DNA from 4 places in the Clostridioides sp. LIBA-6622 genome. Region 2 is predicted to be linked to each of the others. Evidence: riboswitches for the same ligand, from Rfam matches in the RefSeq annotation. Region 2 holds a riboswitch; each other region holds the start of a gene.
What was found. A riboswitch is a leader RNA that binds a small molecule or an ion and turns the genes downstream of it on or off. The one in region 2 is predicted to bind cyclic di-GMP.

Region 1 (2,209 bases), 510 kb from region 2:
TAAAGTTTTTACATACTCTTTATTTTCATAAGGAATCTCTTGAACATTACCATCTTTATCTGTAACCTCAACTATTCCTTTTGCTGGAGCACTCCCTTCAGGAGCTTTAATATTTATAACTTCCATATCAAGTGCTTCTGATAACGCTATATCCATCACTGCCGGTTTTTCTTCTGATATTTTATCCCCTTTATTTGCTGGAGATATTGTAACTCCACTACTTTCTCCACTAAACAAATCTTCTACAGTACCCTGAATATTTGTATCACTATTTTCTTCTAATGTTACTTTACTTGTATCTACTATAGGATTGGTAGGTACTATACTTTCCAGACTATTTGCATTTTCATTTTGCCCTAGATTTTTATGTACATAGTCTAGGTCAGCAATATCTACCTTTCCATCTCTATTTAAATCATATTCTTTTTTATTTGAATCTATATTTTCTAAAACTTCATTATAATCATTTTTATCTACTTTTCCGTCTCCATTTACATCTCCCATTAAGAATAGTTCATAGTTTAAAGGTTTATTTTTATTATCTACACTTGCTCTATTACTTAATAAAACCCTTTGAGAATAACTTGATATATCAATATCTTTAACTTCTTTACTCTTAAATCCACTTCCAGAGACTTCTACCTTGTATTTTCCAACAGGTAAATTACTGAACATAATATTATAATATGATATATTTTCATCTTTATCTTTTACTTCACTTCTATTGGCAGATAATTTTTTGATAGTATAGCCTATAGAATCTGTTCCTATATTTATACTTCCTGAATTTTTACCTCCAAGTTTTATTATCCCACTATTGTTACTACTATCTTTTAATTGTAGTTGTATATCAGTTATACTTTCTGATTCATTATTTTTGATTGGAAGTGAAAAATTTAAATCCACTTCTAAATTTCCCTTTAGCTTTTCTGTAACTGATTTTTCAACTGACCTTAGTTTCCCCTCTAATATAGGCTCTGCAAAAACATTCAATGGTGCACTACACATAGATACTGCTAGTACACAAGATATTGCCTTTTTCATGAAATAACAATCCTCCCTCAATAAATCTTTAATTTTCCATGAATTTAAATGCTATAGTTTCAGACAATAAAAAAAGACACTCAAAGAGAATCTTTATTATAAATAAAAAGAACTTGCTCTTTTTAGCAACTGGCTGATATGGCTTTGTAAGCTTTAATCCCTATAGTTTTGCGTCATTAGATTTCCCTAATTTTGCCATTTAATTTTCAATGCTTTTATACCCATTTTATACTATATTTAAACTTTTTAGTACAAATTTTTTATATTAAAATACAAAAAAAGAATATTTATATTATTATGTTAATATAAATATTCTTTATCATTATAAATACATTACTTAGATGTTATTTTCTAATTATTATCTTATTACATATTTCCATCACTTATATATACTATCATTATCAAAATATCTAACTCTCGATAAATACTTATTCTTTATATCTTCCATAAAACTCATGTGTTGCATATATCGTCTTATCACCTGTCATAGTTAACCCAAATCCCATTATCTCATATCCTTTATGTAACATATTTGTACCTTCCTCAGGATTGGTCTTCCACTCATTAAAAATAAAGTTTCCTATATCATCTGCATCCCTATTTGTATATACAGGTTTGTCTGGGATTTTATACTTAATTATATTTTCCCCTTGAACAGAAATGTACCCAGACTTAATCTCACTCCAATCTAAGTATTTCAAAAAAGTAGAATACGAATTTTTACCATTTATAGTATGAGATAAAGTCTTTTTATTTGCCATTAAATTAGACCAGTCATTTGCTAGACCTTCTAATCTACTTGCTACAGATAACTCTCTTACACCATTTTCTTTTCTGTATTGTTTTGTAAGAGCATATATTTTTCCCTTTATCCTATCCTTAAATACCTTATCATTTGGATTATAGTACAATCCTTGTTGATTTGGTGAGGCTTGATTTATACATTGCTTGATTACATTTTGATTTATTCCTCCTAGTACAGTCAATTTATCTGCACCACTTAAAATACTCTTATTGCTACCATTTTCAACTAAAACCACAGGTGCATTTTTTGCTATTGTAGAAGCTACCAATGCATCAGTTAGTTGCATACCTTTACTTAAATAAAATTCTTTACTGTCTTTATAAAATTCTTGTATAACTCTTTTATTTGTGTCAAATCTAT
Region 2 (2,209 bases):
AGAATGAGAGACATAGCAGCTAAAATGGGAGTTACTGATATAGTATCAGTTCAAAAATGTAAACAAGCTCAAGAAATTAAAGGTGCATTAAAATGTGAAAATCCAGGACACTGTCCAGGACAAGCTCAAAAATGTATAGAATTTAAGAAAGCTGGAGCAGAAGTTATATTAATCGGAAACTGTACTGACTGTAGTAATACAGTAATGGGTTCTGCACCAAAATTAAAATTAGGTGTATATCATATTACTGACCATGTAATGAGAACAGTTAATCACCCATTAATAAGAAGAATAAAAGGTGATGTAAGATTAAAAATAAAATAATATAAAAATATATAATAAAACATCCTTGGAAAAAATTTTAAAATTATTTTCAAGGATGTTTTTTGTTGTGATATGTCGATAACATTAACGAATAATATAAATAATATGGAAAAAATAGACAAAATATAATATATACTATATAATAGTGGCAATAGCTATTAAAATTATATTAGACAAAAACAAACTCAGATATGTGGCCATATTGACATATAAAAATTGAATTGAGTCAATTATCCAATAGAGTTAAGATTTTTTGTATTATCTCAAGATACTCTAAAGTATCTTTTTTAGTGTGGAAATAAGTTTTTGTCTCTTGCTAATAATTTTAGAATGTTCGTAAAGAGTGCACTTAAAAAATAAAAAGTATTACAAAAAAATAAAAAGTATTACAGACATAAAAATTACTAAAAACCTATTTATAGAAACTGTGAAGTATATCTTAAATTTGGGCACTTAAAAGATATATGGAGTTAGTAGTGCAACCTGCTATAAATATAAATAGGAGGAAAATCTTGAAAATAAAAATTAAAAAATCAAGTATAGTTAGTTTAGTAATTGCTTTTAGTATAGCATTTACTGCATTTGCACCAATAATATCTTATGCTGACGAAGTAAGTGGAAAAGATACAATACTTGATGGAGAGAAACCATCAGGAGGAGAAACACCAGACGGAGAGAAACCATCAGGAGGAGAAACACCAGACGGAGAGAAACCATCAGGAGGAGAAACACCAGATGGAGAGAAACCATCAGGAGGAGAAACACCAGATGGAGAGAAGCCATCAGGAGGAGAAACACCAGATGGAGAGAAGCCATCAGGAGGAGAAACACCAGATGGAGAGAAACCATCAGGAGGAGAAACACCAGATGGAGAGAAACCATCAGGAGGAGAAACACCAGATGGGGAGAAGCCATCAGGAGGAGAAACACCAGATGGAGAGAAACCATCAGGAGGAGAAACACCAGATGGAGAGAAACCATCAGGAGAAGAAATTCCAGATGGAGAGAAACCATTAGATGAAATTATACCATCACAAGAAGAGGAAGAATTAGAAGTAGAAGAAATGAGTTTGAATAAGAATATTGAAGATATTCTTAATCTTACTATATCTCAAATAAATAAGCTTGTATATAATTTCTGGGGAGACGAAAATGATGTAAAAACAGATGGACAGTCAGAAATTAATGAAGTACTTACTTCAAAGGATGGAAATACTAGTCTTTGGTATAATGATAAAAATTCAAAAGTAAAGAATACTTTTTTATTAAAAGAAACAGATGGTTCAGATAGACCTTATTTTAATATAAGATTTGATGAGAATACAAAAACTTTAACTTTCGATTATGTAATAGAAGGTCTTATAGGTGGAAGTTCTAAGGATGGTAAATATGTAATAGAAGGTGAAGATGGAGACCAAACTGCATTCTGTTATAATAATCATTTAAAATCTCCAAGTAGTGAACATAAGAGTCCATATTTACCAGCAGAAGACTTTAATGGTCAAGAAAATCAAAATGAAGATGCAATTAAATCTATACTATATGCAGGTTCTGAGTTTGATGGATTTGGATATAAGCAACAATTTAATTTAGGTGGAAAAGAATATGAAATTATGGCTCATTCTGTTACTCAAGATGCAATTTGGATTACACTTGGACAAATGAATGAGCAAGAAAGACTTAAGTTATATCAAAATACTATAAAACTTTATGATAGATTTATAGCAGATGCAAAAACAGAAGAAGAAAAAGCTGAGTATCTAAAAGGCAAAGAAGCAGCAATAAATAGAAAAGCTTATTTAGAAGCATTATTAGAAGCTGGTCGTAAGGAGTTAAAGCCAAATGATACAGGAAAACCTAGTTTAAGTAATGGTTTAACTGATAT
Region 3 (2,209 bases), 240 kb from region 2:
CTTGTTGTACTCAGTCATTGCCTTATTTATTTCTGAATGAGCATAAGCATGACCTATTGCTTTGTTTATATCTTCTGCACTCGATATAAATATTTCTACATCTTTTCCTGACATACGTCTTACATCTTGAACTGCTTCTCTATCTTGTGGGTCTGACATGGCTAGACATATCTTGTCTCCATCGATTTTGAATGGAAATATCGCATATCTTTTGCATATATTTTCTGGAACCATTTTTGTAGCTAATGTGTCTATTTCTGTTCCTTCTAAAAATACACTTTCTATATCCAAAAGTTCTTTTAATACACTTATTAATAAGTTACTATCTATAAGACCTTCTTGTACTAGAAATTCTCCTAGTCTTTTTCCACTGTTTTTTTGCTCTGATAATGCCCATTTAAGCTGGTCTTCTGTTATGTATCCTTTTTCAACCAGTTTGTCTCCTATTCTAACTTTTTTAGCCACAGATTTCACTCCTTTACTATCTCAATTATATCATCATTTATGATTGTATATTAAAGAAAATAGTATAAAAGACAGGAAGATTTTCTTCCTGTCTTTTTTATTAAATTTATGATATCTTACTCAATGTGTATATAATTTTAACTCTTTTTTGAATACATCTAAACATTTTATATGAATACTACATATCAGTATTATCTATAAGTACTATATATATAATCCCATTTTTTACGGTATTATCTTTTTCTAATGGCTCAGTAAGTTCAGTATCTTTTTTATTCTTATATATTTTATTACCTAAATCACTCAATAACTTATTTGTTTGTTCTTTTGTTAATGTAGCACCTTCGACTTTATTATCCTTAGTATTACCTATCTGTAATACTAATTTATTGCCAACAGAAAGCAATTGATATTCTCCACCTATATCTGCTTTATCAGGAAGAGTCTCCATATAAGCACTTAAACTACTTAAAGTACCATCAACAGGAACTTTATTATTATCTGAATAATAAGACAATGCTGCACTCTTAACTGAACTATAATCAGACTCAACACTTGCTACCTTAGCCTTATTTATATTACTAAATAAAGCTGGAACTGCTACTACTGCTAATATACCTATAATTGCAATTACTACCAATAATTCCACTAAAGTGAAACCTTTTTTATTCTTTCTTAACTTCATTTTTATTCCCCCTCAATTTTTTTAATTAATACTTACTTATAATATATCTGGTTAAAAATCTAAGTAAAATTATTTACACGTACTAACCAGATTTATTTCTAGCATATAACCATTTTAAAACAAAAAATGCTATGAAAATAAAAGTATCCATAAATAAATACAATTCCATAGCCGGTTGCACCACTAACTCCATATGTCCCAAGGCGCCCAAATCACAGAACATACATCAACGTTTCTATTTTTATTAAATTCAGGGTAATGCATAAAATATATACATATCCACTTATATTATATAATAGTTACCAAATTTTATCAACTAAGTTTATATTATTTATATATACCAATAATTTACATATTGAAACACAATTACTATAAATATTTATACTATACAAAAAAAGAAACATCTCCCTACAATTATCATATATCGTAAGGAGATATTTATAAATTATCATTTAGTTTTATCATTGTCATTTCCATCCTTTGCTAATATTTATTTGAAAGCTAGAAGCTATTACAATATAGTATTTTATTAAAATCATCTATATATAAACATTCTATCTCTTTTAATTATGATTCAGTCACAATCACTATATAAATGAAATTCTTCATTTACAGATATGCTTATTGTGCAAAATTACTTTCTTTACAGTAACTTTATATAATCCAGAACCCTCTCACAAACATTAAAGATATAGAATAGATACTATTTTCAATTCTTATAAATAAACTTTCAATAGATTTTTTTATTTCTTCTAGATTGTGACTGAATCATTTAATTATTAGGGGTTCATCTTCTGACCTTCCCATTGGAAACACCTCTTTCTTTATTTATATTTACATAATACTACATAATCTGAAATTTTTCAATACTTTTTCTAAATATTTTTTATATTCATAATATTCATAATATTATATGTTTTTTTATACTTATTTTTTACTTAACTACATCTAAGTTTTAAACTATAATCCTTACCTAAAATTACATACATACTTCTAATAATAAAAAATAGCTATATAAATTAAAATATCAAAAAAGAGTTGCTCAAAAGTTTTATATCC
Region 4 (2,209 bases), 1.6 Mb from region 2:
TTGATAGAATATTATGTCTTCTTATGCCTTGATTTTTATGTTTATTTAAAGTTCCATGTCCATAATTTTTAGTTCTTATCATTCTTTTTTTCAATTTTACTCTGCTTTTACTAGACCTACTACGTTTATGTTTACTTTTAGATTTAATAGTTTTAAATCTAGTATAATTAGATTTATAATTCTCTTGTGTTGAAGAAATGTATACACCAGAATCAATAATAGCTTCTGCATTAACTTGTAATGGATTTATAATACTAATTATAAGTAAAAAAGATATGGCTAACCCAATCAATGTTTTCTTTTTTTTCATATTTTCCCCCTCATAAAAATCTTATATCTAATTTATTATAATATATATGAAACTAAAAATTACAATTTTTTTCAAATTTATTATATATTCTCTTATCTTTAACATAATTTTTATTCCATCAATTCTTTCTTTTATTAAACTTTTTTAAATCAATATTAATTTATGATACTTAACATACAAAATACACGCTAAGCTTATTTTTACTTAAATCTTCCATTTAAAATTAAAATTACTTAATTAATTTATTCTATTTAATATTATAATAATGTTTTTTACAAAAGAAAAAGAATCCCATGAATAGGATTCTTTTTCTGAAATTTCTTAGTATATTTAAAGCTTACTAGTATCCAATTATGATAAACTTAAACATTCTTCTATGTATTGATTATATACATATCCAGAATATCTGTTTCCATTTTTATCAATATTAACTCTTGCCCATTTGCCCACACTATAACATACTTCAACCTTAAAACCATCAGGAATTGTAGTTATAATTCTAGAGTCTAATGTTCTATCATTTCTAAGTTCTAAACTTAAACCATTAGTTCTTATATTTCCTACATAATTCTTTTTTCTGTTTTTTATCATGTCATTATTATTATTTTTTTTAGCATTGCTAAATTTTTCTAGATATTTATAAAGTAACCAACCTTTGTCATAATTACTTTCAACTTCTGCCCATATTCCATCAACACATTTTAATTTAACAATTTTACCTTCTGGTATACTTTTCAACTTCATACTATTTATGTCTGGTCTTTCCCTTAAATTTAATTTAATCTTAGTCTTAAAATTGATGCTTGATTCGCCAAATTTTTTTAACATTAACTCAGATATCATCTTAAGCCCTCCTCTTGCCAAATATTAAGTTATTAAAAATATATAACTTTAAAAAATACTTTTAACAAAAAGAATTATTATCTTTTTGGCAACTGGCTGACATGACCTTTATTATATAAAGATTTTAGTCCCTATAGCTTTGCGTCATTAGATTTATCTAATATTGCCTATATCTGAATAATAACATAATTTAAACAATTTAAAAATGATATTCTCTCAAATTTTATATTAATTAAATATAAATTAAATTTTTAATTAATAATAACCAAAAAATATCTTTATATTTATTAATTTAATTATTGTTCTTCATAATTCATCCAAAAAATAGTAATTTATATATGATACCTCTACTTTTAACAAATCTTTTTCAATAAATATCAATATATCAAAATAATCAATAACTTTTTACATATTCAATTAATCTAAAAAATTATTAATTAATAGAGCCTAAAAATAATTTATATTAATTATTCCCTTTTTAAAATTTTTACTAATCTCTTTTATAGTACCTTCTCTTTAAAGGCTTTATCATAAGACATGTATATTTTATTTTTTAAATGACTTGACAAAATAAATATATTATAATATTATCATTATAGACTGACGGTCAGTTTATATCTTATATATCTATAACTGCTATGAACTAAATCTAAAATATTCAATATAAAATTTTTAAGAAATGAGGATTATTTATGCTAAAAAGAATATTATTAAAAGATTTAACACGAAATAAAGTAATAACAATTACTCTATTTATTTTTATTTTACTTGCATCAATGTTAGCATCTAGTGCAACAAATATCGCTATAAAACTCACTGATTCAGTGACTGCCTTGTTTCAAAAATCTCAGACACCACATTATGTCCAAATGTATTCTGGTAAATTAGACCAAGAAAAAATTGATAAATTTTCAACTAAAACTCCATATGTAAAAAAACAGCAAACTACTGAACTTTTAAATATAAATGGAGCTAATATCTTTCTAGGAGGTAAAGGAGAAAGTCAAGCTAATAGTGTACTAGAAAATAGTTTTACGAAGCAAAACAATAAATTTG

Region 1: it holds a riboswitch for cyclic di-GMP, as region 2 does, so the genes downstream of both, ACTG47_RS15245 (M60 family metallopeptidase) here and ACTG47_RS17525 (Cys-Gln thioester bond-forming surface protein) in region 2, are expected to answer to the same signal.
Region 3: it holds a riboswitch for cyclic di-GMP, as region 2 does, so the genes downstream of both, ACTG47_RS18600 (type II secretion system protein) here and ACTG47_RS17525 (Cys-Gln thioester bond-forming surface protein) in region 2, are expected to answer to the same signal.
Region 4: it holds a riboswitch for cyclic di-GMP, as region 2 does, so the genes downstream of both, ACTG47_RS10365 (SH3 domain-containing protein) here and ACTG47_RS17525 (Cys-Gln thioester bond-forming surface protein) in region 2, are expected to answer to the same signal.

Annotation. Positions count from the first base shown of each region.
Region 1 is NZ_CP196998.1:3,246,516-3,248,724, forward strand. It holds gene ACTG47_RS15245 (M60 family metallopeptidase) at 1-1,044, opposite strand, end outside; cyclic di-GMP riboswitch class I at 1,166-1,251, opposite strand; gene ACTG47_RS15250 (cell wall-binding repeat-containing protein) at 1,473-2,209, opposite strand, start outside.
Region 2 is NZ_CP196998.1:3,752,789-3,754,997, reverse strand. It holds gene prdC (proline reductase-associated electron transfer protein PrdC) at 1-324, shown strand, start outside; cyclic di-GMP riboswitch class II at 736-821, shown strand; gene ACTG47_RS17525 (Cys-Gln thioester bond-forming surface protein) at 837-2,209, shown strand, end outside.
Region 3 is NZ_CP196998.1:3,988,123-3,990,331, forward strand. It holds gene ACTG47_RS18595 (GspE/PulE family protein) at 1-465, opposite strand, end outside; gene ACTG47_RS18600 (type II secretion system protein) at 644-1,150, opposite strand; cyclic di-GMP riboswitch class II at 1,311-1,396, opposite strand.
Region 4 is NZ_CP196998.1:2,143,561-2,145,769, forward strand. It holds gene ACTG47_RS10360 (hypothetical protein) at 1-310, opposite strand, end outside; gene ACTG47_RS10365 (SH3 domain-containing protein) at 662-1,153, opposite strand; cyclic di-GMP riboswitch class I at 1,238-1,331, opposite strand; gene ACTG47_RS10370 (ABC transporter permease) at 1,846-2,209, shown strand, end outside.